Regions from separate parts of the Novosphingobium sp. FG137 genome, predicted to be linked through region 2. Evidence: predicted binding sites of a transcription regulator. Region 2 holds the regulator's gene; each other region holds the start of a gene.

The links. The regulator LexA, encoded in region 2, represses DNA repair genes until DNA is damaged. The targets are predictions, from matches to a motif close to GTTCCNCNCTTGTTCT.
Region 1: the regulator LexA is predicted to act here: its motif matches at 1,391-1,406, upstream of uvrA (excinuclease ABC subunit UvrA).
Region 3: the regulator LexA is predicted to act here: its motif matches at 1,538-1,553, upstream of ACODS2_RS15760 (PA0069 family radical SAM protein).

What each region holds. Positions count from the first base shown of each region.
Region 1 is NZ_JBMDKN010000001.1:1,091,492-1,094,762, forward strand. Features, by position in the region: gene ACODS2_RS05000 (FecCD family ABC transporter permease) at 1-367, shown strand, start outside; gene ACODS2_RS05005 (ABC transporter ATP-binding protein) at 364-1,104, shown strand; gene uvrA (excinuclease ABC subunit UvrA) at 1,418-3,271, shown strand, end outside.
Region 2 is NZ_JBMDKN010000005.1:435,209-438,479, forward strand. Features, by position in the region: gene moaC (cyclic pyranopterin monophosphate synthase MoaC) at 1-210, shown strand, start outside; gene ACODS2_RS16635 (molybdopterin molybdotransferase MoeA) at 207-1,418, shown strand; gene lexA (transcriptional repressor LexA) at 1,497-2,189, shown strand; gene ACODS2_RS16645 (ComEC/Rec2 family competence protein) at 2,183-3,271, opposite strand, start outside.
Region 3 is NZ_JBMDKN010000005.1:237,100-240,370, forward strand. Features, by position in the region: gene ACODS2_RS15745 (lytic transglycosylase domain-containing protein) at 1-156, shown strand, start outside; gene moaB (molybdenum cofactor biosynthesis protein B) at 146-673, shown strand; gene ACODS2_RS15755 (methyltransferase domain-containing protein) at 717-1,412, opposite strand; gene ACODS2_RS15760 (PA0069 family radical SAM protein) at 1,558-2,640, shown strand; gene ACODS2_RS15765 (hypothetical protein) at 2,637-2,939, opposite strand; gene ACODS2_RS15770 (YbjQ family protein) at 2,944-3,267, opposite strand; gene ACODS2_RS15775 (DUF1330 domain-containing protein) at 3,267-3,271, opposite strand, start outside.

The sequences.
Region 1 (3,271 bases), on a different contig from region 2:
TGCGCTCGACGCGCTCACGCTGGGTGAGGAAACCGCCCGCTCCTTGGGCGTGAATCCCACCCGCCTGCTCTGGCTCGTGGTTCTCGGCACCGGCCTCGTCGTGGGCGCCGGGGTCGCCGCCGCCGGGATCATCGGCTTTGTCGGCCTCGTCGTGCCCCACATCCTGCGCCCCTATACCGATCAGCGCCCCTCCAGCCTGCTCCTCCCCAGCGCGCTGGGCGGGGCGCTGCTCCTGCTCATCGCCGATTGTCTCTGCCGCCTGCTCCCCCTCGCGGGCGGCGAACTGCGCATCGGCATCGCGCTCAGCCTCCTGGGCGCGCCGTTCTTCCTGCACCTGCTCCTGCGCCTGAGGAGCGAACTCGCATGAACCTTGCCCCCCGAAACCTCACAGCCGAAAACCTCACCATCCCCGGCCGCCTCACCAGCCTGACCACCGCCGTTCGCCCCGGCGAACTCACCGCCATCTGCGGCCCCAACGGCGCGGGCAAGACCACCCTGCTGCGTGCGCTAGCAGGGCTGGAGGCAGGCCCCGTCACCCTCGGCGAAACCCCGCTCGCCACCCTCCCGCCGCGCCGCCGCGCGCAGGAGATCGGCTATCTGCCCCAGCATGCCGAGCCCGCGTGGAACCTCACCGTCGAAGCACTCGTCCGCCTCGGCCGCCTGCCGCACCGCACCGCGCGCGCCGAGGATGAGGCCGCCGCCCGAGCCGCACTCACCGCGCTCGATGCCGCGCACCTCGCGCCCCGCGGCATCCACACCCTCTCCGGCGGCGAACGAGCCCGCGTCCTCCTCGCCCGCGTCCTCGCCGGCCAGCCCCGCTGGATCCTCGCCGACGAACCCCTCGCCAGTCTCGATCTCGCCCACGCCGCCACGCTCCTCGCGCACTTCCGGGGGCTCGCCGATGCCGGGGCAGGGGTCGTCCTCGTCGTCCACAGCCTCGCCCACGCGATGAACTACGCCGACCGCGTCATCGTCCTCCAAAACGGCCGCCTCGCCGCCGATGGGCCGCCAGCGGTCGCCCTCTCCGAGGAAGTGATCGAACACGTCTGGAACGTCCGCGCGCAGTGGACCGGCCCCCAAGGCGCCCGCGCTTTGTCCCTTTAGATCCTCCCCATTTTCACGAAGTGCAAATGGGCCAATGATCCCCTGGATCCTCCCCATTTTTGCGAAGCACAAATGGGCCAATGATCCCCTGGATCCTCCCCATTTTTGCGAAGCACAAATGGGGAGGTGTCAGCGCATAGCGCTGACGGAGGGGTAACGACGTCTCCACCCGCACATCGTCCGCTCAGTCGCCACCATTCGAAGGGCCTTGCCCCCCGCGCCACCTTGCTATCACGCGCCCCGCCACCCACGTGTCGCAAAACACCCGCGCGCCCCTTGCCGGAATCGAACAAATCTGGAACAGACTGCCCCCATGTCCCTCAGCACCATCTCAATCCGCGGCGCGCGTGAGCACAATCTCAAGGGGATCGACGTCGATCTCCCGCGCGATAGCCTGATCGTCATCACCGGCCTTTCCGGCTCGGGCAAATCGAGCCTCGCGTTCGATACGATTTACGCCGAAGGCCAGCGCCGCTATGTCGAGAGCCTCTCGGCCTATGCGCGCCAGTTCCTCGAAATGATGCAGAAGCCCGATGTCGAACATATCGACGGGCTCTCCCCTGCGATCTCGATCGAGCAGAAGACCACCAGCCGCAACCCGCGCTCCACCGTTGCCACGGTGACGGAGATCTACGACTACATGCGCCTCCTCTGGGCGCGCGTCGGCATTCCCTATTCGCCCGCCACGGGCCTGCCCATCGCGGCGCAGACGGTCACCCAGATGGTAGACCGCGTGCTCGCCCTGCCGGAGGGCACGCGCGCCTATCTGCTCGCCCCCGTCGTGCGCGGCCGCAAGGGGGAATACCGCAAGGAACTCGCCGAATGGCAGCGCGCCGGCTACACCCGCGTGCGGATCGACGGCACCCTCATGGCCATCGAAGACGCCCCTGCGCTCGACAAGAAGCTGAAGCACGATATCGAAGTCGTGGTCGATCGCATCGCGGTCAAGCAAGCCGACGAAGGCTTCCGCACCCGTCTGGCAGACAGCTTCGAGCAGGCGCTCAAGCTGGCGGATGGCACGGTTTACCTCGATCTGGCGGATACAACGGTCGAGGCGATTGGTGGGGAAGGGGCTGCTCCCACCCCCGCTCAGCCTGAGCCTGTCGAAGGCCCCTCGGCCAAGCGCAACGCCAAGGGCATGAAGAAAACTGGCCTCCCCGCCAATCGCATCGTCTTTTCGGAAAAGTTCGCCTGCCCGGTCAGCGGCTTCACCATCGAATCCATCGAACCGCGCCTCTTCTCGTTCAACGCCCCCCAGGGCGCCTGCCCCGCGTGTGATGGCCTCGGCGAAAAGCTCCTGTTCGATCCCCAGCTCGTCGTCCCGAACGAAGCGCTTAGCCTCAAGCAGGGCGCCGTCGTCCCCTGGGCCAAGTCCAACCCGCCGTCGCCCTATTACATGCAGGTCCTCGCCAGCCTCGCCGGCCACTTCGGCTTCAGCCTCGAAACGCCGTGGGAAAAGCTCGCCCCCGAAGTCCGCATCGTCATCCTCTATGGCACCGCCGGCAAGGCCGTCCCGCTCACCTTCATCGACGGCAAGAAGAGCTACACCGTCCAGAAGGCCTTCGAAGGCGTTATCGGCAACCTCAACCGCCGCATGCTGCAAACCGAAAGCGCCTGGATGCGCGAGGAGCTCTCCAAGTTCCAGACCGCGCAGCCCTGCGAGACCTGCCACGGCGCCCGCCTCAAGCCCGAGGCGCTGAGCGTCAAGGTCGCCATGGCCGACATCTCGTCGATCACCCACCTCTCCGTCGCCGCCGCGGTGGAATGGTTCGGCGCGCTCGATGCCCAACTCACCTCGCAGCAGAGCCAGATCGCCAAGGCCATCCTCAAGGAAATCAACGAGCGCCTCGGCTTCCTCAACAACGTCGGCCTCGATTACCTCAACCTCGATCGCACCTCCGGCACCCTCTCCGGCGGCGAAAGCCAGCGCATCCGCCTCGCCAGCCAGATCGGCTCCGGCCTCTCCGGCGTCCTCTATGTGCTAGACGAGCCCTCCATCGGCCTCCACCAGCGCGACAACGACCGCCTGCTCATCACCCTGAAAAGGCTCCGCGATCTCGGCAACACCGTCATCGTCGTCGAGCATGATGAAGACGCGATCCGCACCGCCGATCATATCGTCGATCTCGGCCCCGGCGCCGGCGTCCACGGCGGCGAGATCGTCGCG
Region 2 (3,271 bases):
TTTGCTTTCGTGGAGGACGGCGTCGAGGCCCGCGCCACCGCCTCGCTCACCGGCCGCACCGGGGTCGAGATGGAAGCCCTCACCGCCGTCTCGGTCGCGCTCCTCACCGTCTACGACATGGCGAAAGCCATCGACAAGGGCATGGTGATCGACGGTGTGCGCCTGATCGAAAAGCGCGGCGGCAAATCCGGCGATTGGCGCGCGCCGTGAGCCAACCGCAGGCACCGGCTCGCCCCAACCCGCCCCTTGCGCTTGAGGAAGCGCAGCGCCGCCTGATGGCCCTCGCCCCCGCGCTCCCTATCGAGCACCGCGCCACCGCCGATTGCCTCGGCTTCCATCTTGCCGAGCCGCTCGCAGCGCTGCGCACGCAGCCCGCTGCCGATGTTTCCGCGATGGACGGCTACGCCCTGCGCGCCGCCGATCTCCCCGGTCCCTGGCGCGTGATCGGCGAAAGTGCCGCTGGCCGGCCCTTCGCGGGCACTGTCGGCCCGAGCGAGGCCGCGCTCATCAGCACCGGCGCGCTTGTCCCCGCCGGCGCGGACATGGTGCTCATCCAGGAAGATGCATCGCGCGAGGGCGATACGCTCACCCTCACCGGCACGCCGCCCGAGCCGCCTTCCCGCCATATCCGCCCCGTCGGCATGGATTTCCGCACCGGTGATGTGCTGATGGCCCCCGGCACGAAGATCGGCGCCGCGCAGATCGCATTGGCGCTCACCGCAGGCCACGCCCACTTGCCCGTGCGCCGCCAACTCCATCTCGCGGTGATCGATGGCGGCGACGAACTTGCCGCACCCGGCGCCGAGCTTGCCGACCACCAGCTTCCGGCCAGCAACAGCGCCATGCTCGCCGCGCTTGCCACCCAGCCCGCTGTGCGGATCACCCGGATCGGCCCGGTACCAGACCGGCTCGAGGCGCTGAAAGCCGCGTTCGACGCCGCGCGCGATGCGGACGTCATCGTAACCAGCGGCGGCGCTTCGGTCGGCGATCACGATCTCGTCCGCCCCGCGCTTGCCGAACTCGGCGCAGAGCTTGCCTTCTGGCGCGTCGCGATCAAGCCCGGCAAACCGCTGCTGATCGCGACGCGCGGGACGCAGGTCATCCTCGGCCTGCCGGGCAACCCCGCCGCGGCCTTCGTCACCGGTTTCCTCTTCCTCCTCCCTGTCATCCGCGCCGCGCTGGGGGCTGCCGATGCAATGCCGCGCCCCATCCCCGCCGCGCTCAAGGAAGCCATGCCCGCAGGCGGCAGCCGCATGGAATTCCTGCGCGCCGTGTGGGACGCGGGCGAAGTCTCGCTCGACGGACTGCAGGATTCCGGCGCGCTGTCATCGCTTGCCCGCGCCAACGCCCTCGTTGTGCGCCCGGCGAACGAACCCGAAACACCTGCAGGTCAGTTTGTTCCTGTATACCTGCTGTAAATGCACGGAATTGCTTGACGACCTCTTTTTCGTTGCTTATTCGTTCCGCATTCGTTCACTAGATGGGAGTGCGCACGGATGCTCACGCGCAAGCAGCATGAACTGCTGACCTTTATTCAGACCCGCCTTGAGGCAACCGGCATCTCCCCCTCGTTCGAGGAAATGAAGGAAGCGCTCGATCTCAAGTCGAAGTCGGGCGTACACCGGCTTATCTCGGCGTTGGAAGAACGCGGCTTCATCCGCCGCCTGCCCAACCGCGCCCGCGCCCTCGAAGTGATCCGCGAAAGCGATGCGGGCGGCGCCAAGCCCGCGCAGCGCGCCACGGCGAGCACGACCGCCGCGCTCGCCCCGCTGCGCAGCCCTGCCCCCGCGCGCGAACCCGCCAACGATGTGATCGAGATCCCGCTGCACGGCCGCATCGCCGCAGGCGTCCCGATCGAGGCGATGGAAGGCACGTCGATGCTCCCCGTTCCTGCCGCACTGCTCGGCTCGGGTGAGCACTATGCGCTCGAAGTTTCGGGCGACTCCATGGTCGAAGCCGGTATCCTTGATGGCGACTATGCGCTCGTGCGCCGCACCGATACCGCGCGCGATGGCGAGATTGTCGTCGCGCTGGTGCGGGGGGAAGAGGCAACGCTCAAGTACCTGCGGCGCGAACGCGGCATGGTCCGCCTCGATCCCGCCAATGCGGCCTATGATCCGCAGTTCTACCAGCCACACGAAGTGCAGGTTCAGGGCAAGCTTGCGGGGCTCCTCCGCCGCTATCACTGAGTGGACGCAGGGTCCGGCCCTCCGGTAGCAACCGGGGCCGGACCTTTCCCCTTCCCCCTTGGCTGCCAAGGGGGAAGACGGTGGAACCAGCCGTGATCGCCTTGGGTTTCAGCGACCGTGCGCACCCGGCCCGATACGAGATCGATGGCCAGCCCGCCCGTCTGGCCCAGCAGCGCCCGATCAGCCTTCAGCAGCCGCGGCTTGCAGGCGCTTGGCAGGCGGCGATCCGCCACCACGATATCGGCCCGCGCGCAGGCCGCCGCGAGCACCGGGATCGCCACCAGGTCCTTGCCCCGCGCCATCAGCAGATCAAACCGCCGTCCACCCCGCACCAGCGAGACAGCACAGAAATCCGGGTTGCACCGCGCGCCCTTCCAGTCCTCCAGCGCCACCGCGTCGCCCGTCATTCCCGCGTTTTCCAGCAGCGCCGTGCGGGTATAGCTCTCCTCACGCACCGCGCGCAGCACAAGCAGGTCCGGCCCCTCACCAGTGATCCCCACATGGTGCCCATCACCTGAAACCAGCACATCCGGCGTGCGCGTCAACATCAGCGCCAGCACCCCCAGCGCGATCGGCACGAAGCCCCAGAGACGCACTCGCCCGCTCCACAACGCGATCCACAGCAACCCGCCGACGAACAGCGCGAATGTTGCGCCGCTCATCCCCGGCATCATCGTCACCGCACCCGGCTGGCCCGCCACCAGATGCGCGAGCCACAGCAGCAGTTCGAGCGACTTGCCCACCGCCCACCACGCCGGCGCGCCCAGCCCGACAAGGTCGAGCGCCAATGCCAGTGCGATGAGCGGCATCGTGAGCACTGTCGTGAGCGGGATCGCGATCACGTTGGCCGCCGCGCCGTAGAGGCCGGCGCGGTGGAAGTGGAACAGGCTGATCGGCATCAGCGACAGCTCGATCACCAGCCCCGTCATCAGCAGCATCGCCAGATTCCGTCCCAGCCGCGCGACCCGCCCCTCATGGCTGTGCGAGAGAAACGCCTTGGCAGGGGCAGACGTGCTGAACGCCACGATCGCGATCACCGAGGCGAAGCTCATCTGGAAGCTCGGCCCCAGCACAGCTTCAGG
Region 3 (3,271 bases), 200 kb from region 2:
GGTTACGTATCGATCGTGATTCGCAATTACTGGATGTACGAGCGCCAGGCCGGTGGCCCTTCGGAAAGCCGCATCGGACTTGCACAGGGCATGTGGCCGAAGTTTCCGGGCCTGACCGGCGCGGAAAGCGTGAGGATGGCTTCGCGTGGCAATTGACCCTTCGCGCACCTTCAAACCGATCAACATCGCGGTCCTGACCGTTTCGGACACGCGAGGGCCGGAGGACGATACCTCCGGCGATATCCTCGCCGAACGGGTAAGGGGCGCAGGCCACCATCTCGTCGCGCGGGCGATCGAGAAGGACGATGCCGGCCGCATCGCGAGCCGGCTCAACAACTGGATCGATGATCGCAGCGTGGATGCGGTGGTGATCACCGGCGGCACCGGCCTGACCGGCCGCGATGTTACGCCGGAAGCTCTCGACCGCGTGAAGACCCGCGATATTCCGGGCTTTGGCGAGCTGTTTCGCTGGCTCAGCTTCAAGACTATCGGCACCAGTACCATCCAGTCGCGCGCCTGCGCGGTGGTGGCGCGGGGCACATATATCTTCGCGCTCCCCGGTTCCAACGGGGCGGTGAAGGACGGCTGGGACGGTATCCTTGCCGAGCAGCTCGACAGCCGCAACCGGCCCTGCAACTTCGTCGAGCTCATGCCCCGCCTGCTCGAGAAGTAGGTTCACTCCATAAAGGAATGTTGCGAGCCCTCGCAGCAAAACGTCACGTCCGGCGCAGCACCATGACCGTGTTGGCATGCATCGGCAGCGGTCCGTAGACCATGCGGATTGCGCGGTCGCATCCGCTGCGCACAACATCTTGCGCCTTGCGTGCGATGCGGCCGGGGAGGCCACCGGCATACGGCCGGAATGGCCGCCCGGCATAGACCACCTCGAGCGCGAGGCCCTGCGCCATCTGTTCGACAATCGGGGCCGACAGCACTGAAACGTGCGTCTGGTCGCCATGCTGGATTGGCAGCGAAAGCGGGCTCTGCCCGTTCGGGAACCGGGCGAACAGCAATCCGCCCGGCTCCAGCAGGCGCGCGGCGGCGGCGAGCAGTTCGCTGCTCTGAGCGCGCGTCAGGTGTTCCATCACATCGATTGCGGCGATCACCCGAAGGCGGCCCGGGAGGACGTCCTTCCACGCGGTGAAGTCCAGCGGAAGGAGCCCCACGCCGGCAGCCACGGCCTTTTCCCGCGCGGCGGCCTGGACTTCCGATCCGAAGACCCGCGCACCCTGAGCCGCTGCCCAGCCGAGGAAATTGCCATTGCCAAAGCCGACTTCGGCCACCAGCGCGCCCGCCGCCACCGAACCGCCTAGATAGTGCGCGAAGAACTGTGCATCGGTCGGCGATGGCTGCATGAACGGTGCGTCATCCCAGCCCTTGAGCGCCTGATAGTGAAGATAACCGTCTTCCATTGCATGCTCCGTCCACGTGCGCGCAGAATGATGCCGGCTGGACCCGTTGCCACAACCTCAGTCGGCCCCGAAATGGAGCTAGAGCGGCAGCGCGGGCGCTTGAAAACTGCTGGAAATCGCCAATTGTTCTATATATGTTCCGTTCATGGGCAGATCCGATTTCATTGTTCGCGGGCGCGGGGCGCAATCGGCACGGGTTCCCACGCGCTTCGGATTGAACACGCGGGAGGCTGACGGCGACTGGCTCGATGCCGCGGCCAGCGTCGATGGACCGGGCCCCAAGCTACGCACGACGGTGACCGAGGAGTTTCCCAAGACGGCAATCGCCTGGAACACTTCGCCCGACATCCCATTCGATCGCTCGCTCAATCCCTATCGCGGGTGTGAACATGGCTGCGTCTATTGCTATGCGCGGCCGACACATGCCTGGCACGATCTCTCGCCGGGCCTCGATTTCGAGACGAAGCTGTTTGCCAAGCCTTCCGCGCCCGATCTGCTGCGCAAGGCCTTCGCGGCGCGCGGATACCGCCCTGCCCCGCTGGCGCTCGGCACGAATACCGATCCCTACCAGCCAATCGAAGCGCGCTACCGCATCACCCGGCGCGTGCTGGAGCTGTGCCTAGAAACCGGGCATCCGGTGACCGTCACCACCAAATCAGCGCGGGTCCTCGATGATCTCGATCTGCTGACTGCGCTGGCGCAGCGCGGCCTCACCGCAGTTTCGATTTCGGTCACCAGCCTCGACCCAAAGCTCTCAGGCATTCTGGAACCGCGCGCTTCGGCCCCGGCAAAGCGCCTCGCCGCGCTCGAAGCGCTGGCGAAGGCTGGCGTGCATGCCAATGTCTCCGTCTCCCCGATCATTCCGGCGATAACGGACAGCTTTATCGAGGAGATCCTTGCCGAAGCGGGTGCGCGCGGGGTCCAGTCGGCGAGTTGGATCATGCTGCGCTTGCCGCACGAAGTAGCGCCGCTGTTTCGCGAGTGGCTCGACCTGCATTTTCCGGACCGTGCCGCCAAGGTCATGGGAATTGTGCAATCGGTGCGCGAGGGCAAGGACAACGATGCGCGCTTCTTCAGCCGGATGAAGCCGACGGGCGTCTGGGCCGATCTGGTGCGGGGCCGCTTCCGGCTGGGGATGAAGCGCGCCGGTATCCCGCAGGCCAAGCCAGTGCTCGATTGCAGCCAGTTCCGCGCCCCCAGCCGCGACGGACAGCTGGACCTGTTCTAATCCGGTCGCTCGCCCGTGGGGAGATAGCGCCGCTCACCGGAGATAGGATCGTACCAGACTTCGAGAATCTGGCCGGACTGGTGATCAATCTCGCGCTCGGCCGTCAGCTGCCAGGTGCCGCGCGAGCGGCGTCTACGCTCGAGGTAACCCGCGTCGAACACGGTGCCGACCGCGATCAGCGCTGCAAGCACGAACAGCGGGAAACCGCCGCCATCCTTGCCGGCCGCCTGCATCAACACGCCGCCGATCGCGGCAAGCCCGGCAAGAACCAGCGCGACGATGCGGCCACTCGGCGTCACGCCATCACCCTTGGGGCTTCAGCTTGACCGCCGTGCCATAGGCGACGACTTCGTTCATCGTCTGACCGATGGAGCCTGAATCGAAGCGCATCATCACGACAGCGTCCGCGCCCATCAGCGCCGCGTTCATCACAAGGCGGTCGATGGCATGGCGGCGCGTGTCTTCCACCAGCGCCGAGTATTCCTTGATCTCGCCGCCGATGATCGAGCGAAGCCCGGCGACGATGTTGCCGCCAAGGCCCCGGCTGCGCACCACCACGCCGAAGACCTGCCCGAGGCATTCGGTCACCTCACGGCCAGCGACGTTTTCAGTGGTGGCGATGATCATCAGG